Regions from separate parts of the Micromonospora sp. WMMA1923 genome, predicted to be linked through region 1. Evidence: riboswitches for the same ligand, from Rfam matches in the RefSeq annotation. Region 1 holds a riboswitch; the other holds the start of a gene.
What was found. Region 1 has a riboswitch for cyclic di-AMP ahead of ACN28G_RS06450 (C39 family peptidase). Riboswitches for the same ligand answer to the same signal wherever they lie in the genome.
Positions count from the first base shown of each region.

Region 2: linked by a shared signal. The riboswitch ahead of ACN28G_RS28760 (coiled-coil domain-containing protein) and the one ahead of ACN28G_RS06450 (C39 family peptidase) in region 1 are both predicted to bind cyclic di-AMP.

Region 1 is NZ_JBMHLZ010000001.1:1,417,944-1,423,759, forward strand. Features, by position in the region: gene ACN28G_RS06440 (polysaccharide pyruvyl transferase family protein) at 1-743, opposite strand, end outside; gene ACN28G_RS06445 (acyltransferase family protein) at 1,040-2,242, shown strand; cyclic di-AMP (ydaO/yuaA leader) riboswitch at 2,531-2,675, shown strand; gene ACN28G_RS06450 (C39 family peptidase) at 2,685-3,611, shown strand; gene ACN28G_RS06455 (CDP-glycerol glycerophosphotransferase family protein) at 3,751-5,457, opposite strand; gene ACN28G_RS06460 (bifunctional cytidylyltransferase/SDR family oxidoreductase) at 5,500-5,816, opposite strand, start outside.
Region 2 is NZ_JBMHLZ010000001.1:6,293,375-6,299,190, reverse strand. Features, by position in the region: gene ACN28G_RS28785 (heavy metal translocating P-type ATPase) at 1-1,203, opposite strand, end outside; gene ACN28G_RS28780 (hypothetical protein) at 1,216-1,389, opposite strand; gene ACN28G_RS28775 (heavy-metal-associated domain-containing protein) at 1,386-1,595, opposite strand; gene ACN28G_RS28770 (metal-sensitive transcriptional regulator) at 1,714-2,013, shown strand; gene ACN28G_RS28765 (YibE/F family protein) at 2,209-3,582, shown strand; cyclic di-AMP (ydaO/yuaA leader) riboswitch at 3,749-3,879, shown strand; gene ACN28G_RS28760 (coiled-coil domain-containing protein) at 3,884-4,894, shown strand; gene ACN28G_RS28755 (carbonic anhydrase) at 4,971-5,549, opposite strand.

The DNA.
Region 1 (5,816 bases):
TGGATCGGGATGTTGCTCTTCTTGCCCCGGTCCTCCGGCGCGTCGCCGAAGAGCAGCACGCCGAGGGTCTTGACGTCCTGCGGGATGTAGCAGAGGTTCGGGTACTTCTTGTGGTGCGCGCTGATCACCTTGGCCATCGACTTGACGTACGGCGAGACGGTCAGCGCGATCTTGTCGTTCGGGCCCAGGTACGGCTTCTTCTTCTCCACCCGCAGGTTGTCGCCGTGCAGGAACATCGACGGGCAGCCGATCACCTCGACCGCCGAGAAGCCAAGCGTCCGCAGGTAGCTCTCGGTGATCTCACCGCGTACCCCGATGGTGTGCGACCGGTCGAGCACGGCGGAGACGAAGTCCTTGACCGTGTCGTCGATCGGGCGCAGGTACTCCCGGTCGCCCTTGAGGTTGGTCTGCGCGCCGACCCCGAGCACCACCACCGGGATCTTCAGCTTGCGGATCAACCGGGTCATCCCGGCCAGCCGGTGGGCGAAGCTGCGGCGGAAGGCGTTGGCCAGCGGCACCACGAAGACGTCGTACGACTCGTTGATGATGTCGGCCTCGCGGGCGTCGGCCCGGAAACCGGTGGAGGTGATCTCCGCCGTCGCGGTCCGCAGCAGCTTGTGTGCCGAGTGGCTGAAGACCAGGTTGCCGGTGTTGTCGCCGATCCAGTTCCGTTCGAAGGTCTCCTCCGGGGAGTAGATGTCGAACGGCCCCTTCTTGGCTCGGAGCAGAATCCGCTGGTGCATCGCTGGTCCCTCTCGTCGTTCCCGCGCCTGCGGTCATCCGGCAGACGCCGCAGGCGAAGCGGTGCGGCCCCGTCGTACTTCCGCCCCTTCGGCGAACCGAATCGTCAACTCTCTGGAGACCGGAATTTTAGGGCATCGGTCCGCTGCGGACCCAGGTGCCCACCGTGATCATGATCGTCGGATGTGCCGGAACCGGGCATCCCGGGCCCGGGTAAGGTGCCCCGCGGCGGTCGATGCCCGGCCGCCGGAAGAGGAGACGTGGTGCTGGTGGTCCCGAGCATGCCCGGCGTAGCGGCATGACCAGCGTCGCGGCGACCGGTACGCCGTCGGCCCTGTCCCGCCTGCCCTCGCTGACCGGCCTGCGCTGGATCGCGGCCCTGCTGGTCTTCGGATTCCACGCGGCCACCATGCGGGTCGTCGCCGAGCCGGGACACCAGGCCGTGCTGGAGCGGATCTTCACGCTCGGCCTCTCCGGCGTGCAGTTCTTCTTCATCCTCAGCGGTTTCGTGCTGGTCTGGTCGGCCCGGCCGGAGGACACCCGGCGGGCGTTCTGGCGTCGCCGGGCGGCGAAGATCTATCCCAACCACATCCTGATGTGGGCGGTGGCCCTGCTGGTCGGCCTCTGGTTCGCCGACCCGGTCAGCCTCCGGGCCGCGCTGAGCAACCTGGTGCTGATCCAGGCCTGGGACCCGACCCCCGGCATCTTCTACAGCATCAACACGGTCAGCTGGTCGCTCGCCTGCGAGATGTTCTTCTACCTCTGCCTGCCCTTCGCGCTGCCGTGGATCCGGCGGGCCCGCCCCGGGGCGCTCTGGGCAGTGGTGGTCGCCGTGCCGCTGCTGATCGTGGCGCTCTGGCCGGCCCAGCTGCTGGTCGCCGAGGAGAACCGCTGGTGGTTCACCCAGGTCTTCCCGATCACCCGGTCGCTGGAGTTCTGGATGGGCGTCGCCGCGGCCGAGCTGATGCGGCGGGGCAGCTGGCGTGGTCCCCGGCTCACCGTGGCCACGATCGTCTTCGTCGCGACCTGGGTGGTCGCCGGCCAGTGGATCCGGGCCGAGCTCTGGGCCGGGCTGCTGTCGGTGGCGTACATCCTGGTGATCACCGCCGCCGCAGACGCCGACGTGCACCGGCGGCCCTCGCCGTGGCGGTCCCGGCCGCTGGTCTGGCTCGGCGAGGTCTCGTTCGCCTTCTACCTGGTGCACGTCCTGGTGATGGTCACCGTGCTGCGGCTCACCGGCCACTACGGTGTCGGGCTGCCCGGCTGGTGGGGGCCGTTCGCGGTGGTCGCCTTCCTGCTGGTCAACCTGGGGCTGGCCGCGATGCTGCACCGCTGGGTGGAGAACCCGATGATGCGGCTGTTCGGCCCACCCCGCCGGGCCGCGTCCGCCGGTGACCGCGGGCTGGGGCCGGTGCCCGCCGGTGCCCGCCGGTCGGAGTCGGTGCCCGCCGGTGACGGTCGGCCCGGATCGGCACCCGCCGGCACCGGTCGGACCGACTGACGCCAAAATTCCCGTGACCCCGGTCACAGGGGTCTCGGATTCGGGCACCCGACACATCCGGGCCGAATGCTGCCGGGTTTTTCCCGACGATGCTCACCGGTCGTCCGGTTGTCGACCACCGGTGCCGTCACAAACGCTCGTCCCATTGAGTCACGTCAGCGGGTTAATGGGTTGTCGGGTACTTCGCTGATCAAGGTTTCCGCAGGTGAAGTGGGGTTGGCAGGAGAAATGTCGGCCAGTAGTGTCGCTGCGGTCCGGCGCGGTTCCCGTTCGCACAAGCGCGACCGCCGCGTCGACCCGCTCAATCGTCGTACGACGAACCGGGGACCCGCAGCACCACTGGGGTGAATCCGCGCAGCCACGGCTCGCGGTAGGGCGAATTCTTCCCGCCCGAATCCGTCAGCTAACCCGGTAGGCGGCACCGGAAGGAGTTCCATTCCCCGTGCCTCACCCCCTCAAACGGCAGTTCCGTCGACTCGCTGTGGACCGTTCGTACCAGGTCGTCGCCGCCTCGGCCGCGACCCTCGTGGTGGCCTCGGGCACCGGTCTGCTGATCGCCACCGGTGACCGGCCGGAGCCCGACCGGCAGCAGCCCAGCGCGGTGGCCGAGGTGGCGCCGCAGGCCGGCGAGATCGCCGCCCGCAGTGAACTGCGGGTGCCGGCGAGCGTGGCCCCCTCGCTGACCACCGCCGCCCCGTCGCCGACCGCCACCGCGTCCCCGTCGGCCGCGTCCCCGTCGGCCGCATCGCCCTCGGCCGCATCGCCCTCGGCCGCGCCGTCGCGGGCCGCCAAGCCGGTCGCCGCCGCCAGCTCCGCCGCGCCGGACCCCGACCTGACCCGCCCGGCCGCGCCCAAGCCGCCGGCGTCGAAGGTCCTCGACCACGTCTACCAGGCGCAGACCACGTACTTCTACTGCGGCCCGGCCGCGGTGCGCAACGCGCTCAACGCCGCCGGGATCGAGCGCAGCCAGGACACCCTGGCCGGGATGCTCGGCACCACCGAGTTCGGCACCAACTCCGCCGCCGACACCACCCGGGTGCTCAACCAACTGGTCGACGGGGCGCCGTACCGGACCCGGATGATCCCCGGCGGTGCCGCCACCGCGGCCCAGACCGACCGGCTCGTCGACGACGTGGTCACCGCGATCGCCGCCGGCCGCAGCCCGGTGGTGAACGTCGCCGGCACCGCCACCGACGTCGCCGGTGGCTGGCACTCCTTCCCCGGCGGGCACTACGTCGCGGTGGTCGGCTACCGCGACAACGGCCGGACGGTCCGGATCTCCGACTCGGCGGACCCGGGCAACGCGCTCTACTGGATGTCCACCTCCGCGCTCGCCGACTGGATCGCCACCCGCGGCTACTCCGCCTGACCAGGCTGCCCGCTCCTCGCCCGGCCCGGCCCCGCACACCGGGGCCGGCCCGGAGACCAACGACGCCGGTCCCCCCGTCACGGGGGGACCGGCGTCGGTCGTCGTACCGGGCGGGGTGGGTCTCCGCCGGTAGGGGGCCTCAGCCGGTGGGGGAGAGGCGTACGCCCCCGCCGGCCTGCGACGGCGTGGCCCGGGGCTCCGGCGGGCTCCAGCCCGGCTCCAGGTGCCGCCGGGCGGCGGCCAGGAACACCTCGGCGTACGTCTCGGCCGGGAAGTCACCGAGGTAGTGCGCCCGGGTGGCCCACCGGGCCGACGCCGCCGGATCGGTCTCCAGCAACCGGGTGAGCACCTCCTCGACGTCGGCCAGGTCCCGCCGCAGCAGGTAGCCGGAGGCGGCCAGCGGGAACCGCTCGACGAACCGGTCGTCGCCCAGCATGTCGGTGACCGCGTACGGCTTGCCCGAGTAGAGGTAGTCGGAGATGACCCCGGAGACGTCGGAGATCAACGCGTCGGAACGGTTGACGCACTCGGTCAGGGTCAGCTCCCGGCTGGCCGCGCCGAAGACGTGCTGCCGGCCGGTGCGGGACCGGTCCGCAGCGAGCAGCTCGGTCACCCGGGCCAACTGCCGGGCCGAGGTCGGGTTCTGCGTGGTGTACGGGTGCGCCCGCAGGATCACGGTGGCACCCCGGGCCAGCAGGGCCCGGATCAGCCCCTCGGCCACCGGCAGCGAGCAGTAGTTGGCGTCGGCGTGGTGCCCCGTCCAGGTGGGGGTGTAGAGGACGGTCGGGTTGGCCGATGCGGTGACCGGCTCCCGCCGGACCTGGATCGCCTCCACCTGCGGGCGGCCGACCACCTCGAACTTCTCGGCCGGGATGGCCACCCCGGCGCGGGCGTACCGCTCGATGGCCGCCGGCCCGGCGACGAAGATCCGGTCGAAGATCCCCGACACCGGGTTGGCACTCGGCGCCTTGTCGCTGTCGCCGTGGTGCAGCTGGATGTGGGTCAGCTGGGTGAACCGTACGCAGTGGCTGTTCTTCGCGCCGTGGTTGACGTAGAAGGCCACCCGCAGGCTCGGCACCAGCACCTCGTCCAGCGCCTTGAGCGTCGGGCAGAACACCACCGGGGCGCTGGTGGCCGCCGACACCGGACCGAGGAACTCCGGCTCCCGCAGCACCACCAGGAACGGGCGGCCGAGTCGTTCCAGGTACGGCAGCCACATGGTGACCTGGTACTCCGAGCCGGGCGGGGCGGAGAAGTAGAGCAGGAACTCCGGCTGGTGCCGGCGCAGCGCCCGCCCCACCGGGGTGCCCGCCTGTGGACGCAGCCGGCCCCGGGCCAGGCCCAGGGCCACCGTACCGGCGGCGGCACCGACGACGAGGGTGGCCAGCAGGGCCACCACCGCCGGCAGCACCAGCAGGGCGGCCAGGGCCACCACCGCGAGCAGCGCCAGCACGGCGTTGCCCAGCTGGGCGGCGATGGTCGCCGACCACTGCCGGACCGGCAGGTTGGCCGCCCGCAGCTCCAGCAGGCCGGCCTCGCGCAGCGGCCCGGCGAACAGGATCAGCCCCAGCACCGCCAGCGCGGTGACCGCCAGCACCGGATCGAAGCCGGCGTCGAGCCGGCGGGCGTAGCCGACCAGGACGCCCGCCGCCACCAGGGTCGTCTCGGGCAGCACGTCGGCGGCGGGCCGGACCCGGCGCTCCCAGGCGGCGGCGGCCAGCGTCGCCACGGCCAGCGCCAGCCCCCAGCCGGTGGCCCCGGTCAGGGCGACGACGCCGAAGGCGAGCAGGGCCAGGCCGGTGGTCAGGCACCTGGCGATCAGCTTCCTGACCAGGTCACCACGCATGTCACTCCGCTTTCCGGTCGCGCTCGGGGGGTGGGCGCCGGCTCAGCCGGTCACCACGGCGGAGGGCCGGGTGGCCTGACTCGGCACGGTCGCCGCCGCCGGGGCCTCGCCGGGTGCCCGCCGGACGTCGATGACCTGCCCGGTCAGCTCGGAGATCAGCACGTCCAGCGAGGCCTGCGCGACGGTCTCGGCGGCCAGCAGGGTGTGCTCCGGCTCCTCGCCGAAGGCCCGGGTCCGCATCGGGGTGGCGGTGCGCTCCGGGTTGATGCAGTTGACCCGGACGCCCAGCTCGGCCCACTCGTCGGCGAGCGCCTGGGTCAGGTTGACCAGGGCGGCCTTGGTGGAGGAGTAGAGCGCGT
Region 2 (5,816 bases), 4.9 Mb from region 1:
GGCGGTGAAGGCCGCCGCCGGTCCGGCGCCGACGCCGAGCCACCAGCCGAGGGTGCCGACGGCGAGTGCGATCACGATCGGTACGAAGACGCCGGAGATCCGGTCGGCGAGCCGCTGCACGGCCGCCTTGCCGGTCTGGGCCTGCTCCACCAGCCGGGCCATCTGAGCGAGCTGGGTGTCCGCGCCGACCCGGGTGACGGTGACCACCAGCCGGCCGCCCGCGTTGACCGTCGCACCGACCACGGCCGAACCGGGGCCGACCTCCACCGGTACGGACTCACCGGTGAGCATGCTCGCGTCGACGGCGGAGGTGCCCTCGTCGACCACGCCGTCGGTGGCGATCTTCTCGCCGGGGCGGACGACGAACCGGTCACCCACCACCAGCTGGCCCACCGGCACCCGGGTCTCCACCCCGGCACGCAGCACGGCGACGTCCTTGGCACCCAGCTCCAGCAGGGCGCGCAGCGCCGCCCCGGCGGTCCGCTTGGCCCGCGCCTCGAAGTAGCGGCCGGCCAGGATGAACGTGGTCACCCCGGCCGCCGCCTCCAGGTAGATGTTGCCGGCGCCGTCGGTGCGGGAGATGGCCAGGCTGAACGGGTGGGTCATGCCCGGCTCGCCGGCGGTGCCGAGGAAGAGCGCCCAGACCGACCAGCCGAACGCGGCCAGGGTGCCCAGCGAGACCAGGGTGTCCATGGTCGCCGCGCCGTGGCGCAGGTTGACCCAGGCGGCCCGGTGGAACGGCGCTCCGCCGTAGACCACCACCGGTGCGGCCAGCACCAACGACAGCCACTGCCAGTAGGTGAACTGCCAGGCCGGCACCATCGCCAGCACCACCACCGGGACGCTGAGCAGCACCGACACCCAGAACCGGGTACGCACCGGATCGGCCGGCCCAGCGGCGGCGGCGGTCGATCCTGCGGCGGTCGGGCCGGTGCCGGTCGGCTCGGCGGCGGGGGCCGGCGGGGGCGGCAGGGCGGCGGTGTAGCCGGTCCTGCGCACCGTGGCGATCAGGTCGTCCGGGGTGGTCGCCGCGCCGTAGTCGACAGTGGCCTTCTCGGTGGCGTAGTTGACCGTGGCGGTGACCCCGTCCATCCGGTTCAGCTTCTTCTCGATCCGGGCGGCACAGGAGGCGCAGGTCATCCCGCCGATGGCCAGTTCGATCCGGTGGGGTGCCGACTCCAGGGGCTTGCCGGTGGTGGTCACACTCCGCTCCCGTCAGTTGTGCCCGTGACCCGGCACGCCGGGTGAACCCGAAGGGCTGAGGCTGGGGCTGGCCGGGGGTGGGGTGCCGGGGGTGCGGGGGCCGACCGCCTGGCCGACCCCGTACGCCGCACCGAAGACCACCACGAGGCCGAGCAGGAACCCGGCCAGCCTGGCCGCCGTGTTCACCGGTCCACGAGGTCGTAACCGGCCTCGTCGACGGCGGCCCGGACGGCGGCCGGGTCCAGCGGCTCCGCACTGGTGACGGTGACCTGACCACTTGCCAGGTCCACCTGGACCTCGTCGACCCCGGCCAGCGCGCCGACCTCGGCGCTCACCGCCTGCACGCAGTGCCCGCAGGTCATGCCCTGCACCTGGTAGATGTCGGTGACCATGTCCGTACTCCTCTCGACCGGAGCCCACCATATACCCATGGGGGGTATCTCAACCACTACCGGGTAGGGGTAATTTGTCCTGGAATACCCGCCGGGGGTAGGGCGTACCCTGGCGAACATGACCACTTCGACGCCCCCCACCCGGGGCTACACCGCCAGCAAGGACCAGCTTCTCGCTCGGCTGCGCCGGGTCGAGGGTCAGGTCCGGGGCATCGAGAAGATGGTGGACGAGGACCGTTACTGCATCGACGTGCTGACCCAGATCTCGGCGATCCAGGCCGCCCTGGACAAGGTCGCTCTCGGCCTGCTGGACGGGCACGCCCGGCACTGCATGCAGGAGGGCGCCGCCGAGGGGCACGCCGACGAGATGGCCACCGAGATGATGGCCGCCGTCGGCCGGCTGATGAAGCGCGGCTGACCCACAACCTCCGCACCCGTCGGCCGAGTGGCTACCATTCCCGCGACGGGCATCCGGGTCCCACCGCCGCCCCCGGTTCGCAGTCCGTGACCACTCCGGCACGCAACGCCGCGAACCGGACCGGTGTGCCGGCCGAGTGAACCGACCGGCGCGGCGACACGTAATCCGTCGTGGATCGTTTGGAGAGAGTCGCAGATGGGTGCCGACCACAGCCGTCCCGCCCCGCCCACCCCGCCGGGGGTACGGCGGGTCCTCGTCGCGACCGTGGTGCCGCTCTTCCTCGTCACCCTGGTCGCCGCGCTGATCCTCTGGCCGGACCGGGCACCGCAGGTCGACGGGGGCGGGGACGTGCCCCGGTACCACGGCACGGTGACCCGGGTGGTGACCGAGGCGTGCCCACCTGCCGCGCCGACCCCGGAGGGCCCCGCGTCCGCCCCCGAGGGCCCGTGCGGCACCGCCACCGTCCGGGTCGAGCAGGGACCCGACGAGGGGCAGCAGGTCGAGACGCCGATCCCGGACGGTCCGGGGGCGCCGACCATCGCCGTCGGTGACGAGATCGTCCTGGTGGAGTTGACCGATCCGGCCGACCCCGAGTCGAGCAGCTACAACATCGCCGAGCACCAGCGGGGCAAGCCGCTGATCTGGTTGGCCGTCCTCTTCGCTGCCGCGATCGTGGCCTTCGGCCGGTGGCGCGGCCTGGCCGCGCTCGGTGGCCTGGTGGCGAGCTTCGCCATCCTGCTCACCTTCGTGCTGCCCGGCATCAGCGCCGGCCGGTCACCGCTGCTGGTCGCGGTGGTCGGCGCCGCACTGATCATGTTCGTGGTGCTGTACCTCACCCACGGCATCAGCGCCCAGACCTCGGTGGCCGTGCTCGGCACGCTGGGCAGCCTGGTGGTCACCGGTCTGCTCGGCAGCGCGGCCACCGCCGCCACCCACCTGACCGGGTACGGCACCGAGGAGGCCACCACCCTGTCGATGTTCCAGGGCAACGTCGACCTGCACGGGCTGCTGCTCGCCGGGATCATCATCGGTTCCCTCGGGGTGCTGGACGACGTCACGGTCACCCAGGCCGCCACGGTCACCGAACTGGCCCACGCGAACCCGGGACTGTCCCGGCTCCAGCTCTACCGGTCGGCCACCCGGGTCGGCCGGGCGCACATCGCGTCCGTCGTCAACACCATCGTGTTGGCGTACGCGGGCGCGTCGTTGCCTCTGCTGCTTCTGCTGGTCGCCGACTCCCGACCGGTCAGTCAGGTGCTGACCAGCGAGTTCCTGGCCCAGGAGATCGTCCGTAGCGCGGTCGCCACGCTCGGGCTGATCGCCGCCGTACCGCTCACCACCGCGCTCGCCGCGCTGGTGACCGCCGCCGGTCGGGGCACCGCCACCGACCGGGCCGCCACCACCGCCGGAGCCCCCACCCCGCCTGGTGGCGGCACCGGCTCGGCCCGCCCGCCCGCACCGCGGGACGACGCGCTCCAGGCACTGAGCGCACCCCGGGCCGCCAGTCAGTCCCCCGACGCCCCCGCGAGGTGGCCCGACCAAGAAAGGAGCACCGACACCGCATGGTGACACTCCTCAGCGTGACCGCCGACGACTCCATTGATGAGAAGCACATCACTGGTCACGCGACATCGCGGAGAAATTACGCGTTGAGTCGGCATCCGGACGTAGATCCCAGCGCCGACTCTCGGGTAACCTCGCTGCCGGTCACCGCCGAAGGCGCGCACCCGCGCCAGCGGTACCGCCGCCCAATCGCCGAACGGCGAGCCGGGGAACCAGGTACATGGGGTGAATCCGCACCAGCGGTAGGGGCCACTTCCGTCCCGAACCCGTCAGCTAACCCGGTCGGCGGCCGACGGAAGGGACGACTGTGACGGCACTCCTACGCCGCTGGTTGACGCCGGCGGCGGCCGTGCTCACCGCACTGGCCATCTTCTCCGGCCCGCTGCCGGCCATGGCTCAGCCCGCCCAGCCCTCGGGGCACGAGGACGGCGACTCGAAGCTGCTCAACGACGTCATCGAGACGACCAACCGCAGCTACACCCAGGCCAAGTCCAAGCTGGAGAAGTCCAAGAAGCGGCAGCTGCAGCTCGACATGGAGGTGCGCCGCGCCCAGAACGAGCTGGACGAGCTGGCCCCGCAGGTCGGTCGGATCGCCGCCCAGTCGTACCGCAGCGGCCGGATCGGCGGGATGGCCATGCTGCTGGAGAGCAACGCGCCGGACTCGTTCGTCCAGCGGGCCCAGGCGCTCGACGAGCTGAACATGGTCAACGCCCGAAAGCTGGCCGAGGTGCAGACGGTCAAGGACAAGGCCGATCAGGCCAAGCAGGCCCTGGACGCCGAGGTACGCGAGCAGCAGAAGCAGGCCTCGGTGATGGCCAAGCAGAAGCGGGAGGCGGAGAAGTCGCTCGCCCTCGTCGGCGGCACCGGCCTGACCGGGGGCCTGGTGGTGGCCACGTCACCGGTGGCCAAGATCGCCCCGGGCCGCGACGCCAACGGCAACTGGCGCCCGATGAGCTGTACCGAGAACGACCCCACCACCTCCGGTTGCATCACGGCGCGCACGCTGCACATGTACAAGGAGGTCAAGCGGGCCGGCTTCGACCGGTTCGTCGGCTGCTACCGCCCCGGTGGCCCGTGGGAGCACCCCAAGGGCCGGGCCTGTGACTGGTCGCTGCAGAACAGCGGCTTCGCGCCCTGGCACAACAACGACACCCGGATGTACGGCAACAACCTGACCGCGTTCCTGGTACGCAACGCCGACCGGCTGGGCATCTACTACGTCATCTGGAACCGGCAGATCTGGTTCCCGGCCACCGGCTGGAGCTCCTACAGCGGACCGTCGAACCACACCGACCACGTACACGTCTCGCTGCTCTGACCACCCCGAGACACCGAACGGGCCGTCCCCCACGCGGGGGCGGCCCGTTCGCCTGTCCTGACCGGTGTGGGCGGGGTCAGCCGGCGGCCGGGGCGGCGGCCACCGTCCGCACCTCTCCGGCGGCCAGCTGGTAGGACATGCCGACCACGGTGCAGCGGCCGGCGGCCACCTCGGCGGCCAGCACGGCCGAGTTGCCCAACAGCTCCTCGACGGTCTGGGCGATGTGGATGTCGATGATCCGGGCCGGGTCGTCGACTCCCTGGGCGGCGGCCCGGCGCAGGCTGGGCACCACCGCGTCGACCACCGCGCCGAGATGTCCCGGCGGCCGGGCCCCGGTGCTGACCGCCGTCGCGGCCGCCTGCACGGCACCGCACGAGTCGTGCCCCAGCACCACCACCAGCGGCGTGCCGAGGACCGTCACCGCGTACTCGACGCTGCCCAGCACCTCGGGCCCGGTGGTGTGGCCGGCGGTCCGCACGACGAAGAGGTCACCCAGCCCACGGTCGAAAATGATCTCGGCGGCGAGCCGGGAGTCGGAGCACCCGACGATGACCGCGAAGGGGTGCTGTTCACCGGCGACCGCGGTGCGGTGTCCGACGTCCTGGTTGGGGTGCCGCGGCGTACCGGTGACGAACCTGCGGTTGCCCGCGTACAGCTCGGCGAGCGCCTGTTCCGGGGTCTGCGGCGGATCGGGCTGTGCCGACGGCGGCTGGGCGGGAGGAAGCTCCGGGTCCGACTGCGACCCGGTCGACGGAGTGGAGATCAACGTCCTCACCCTTCGGAAGGTGACCGGTCGACCCCGTCCGCCACGGACGCGGTCCGCCACCACGTTCACACGCAGCGCAAGACACGTCAAGCTATACGTGATATGCATTTCAGGTGTCGGGACGACGGTTCACGTCGACCGGCTCGCGAACGACGA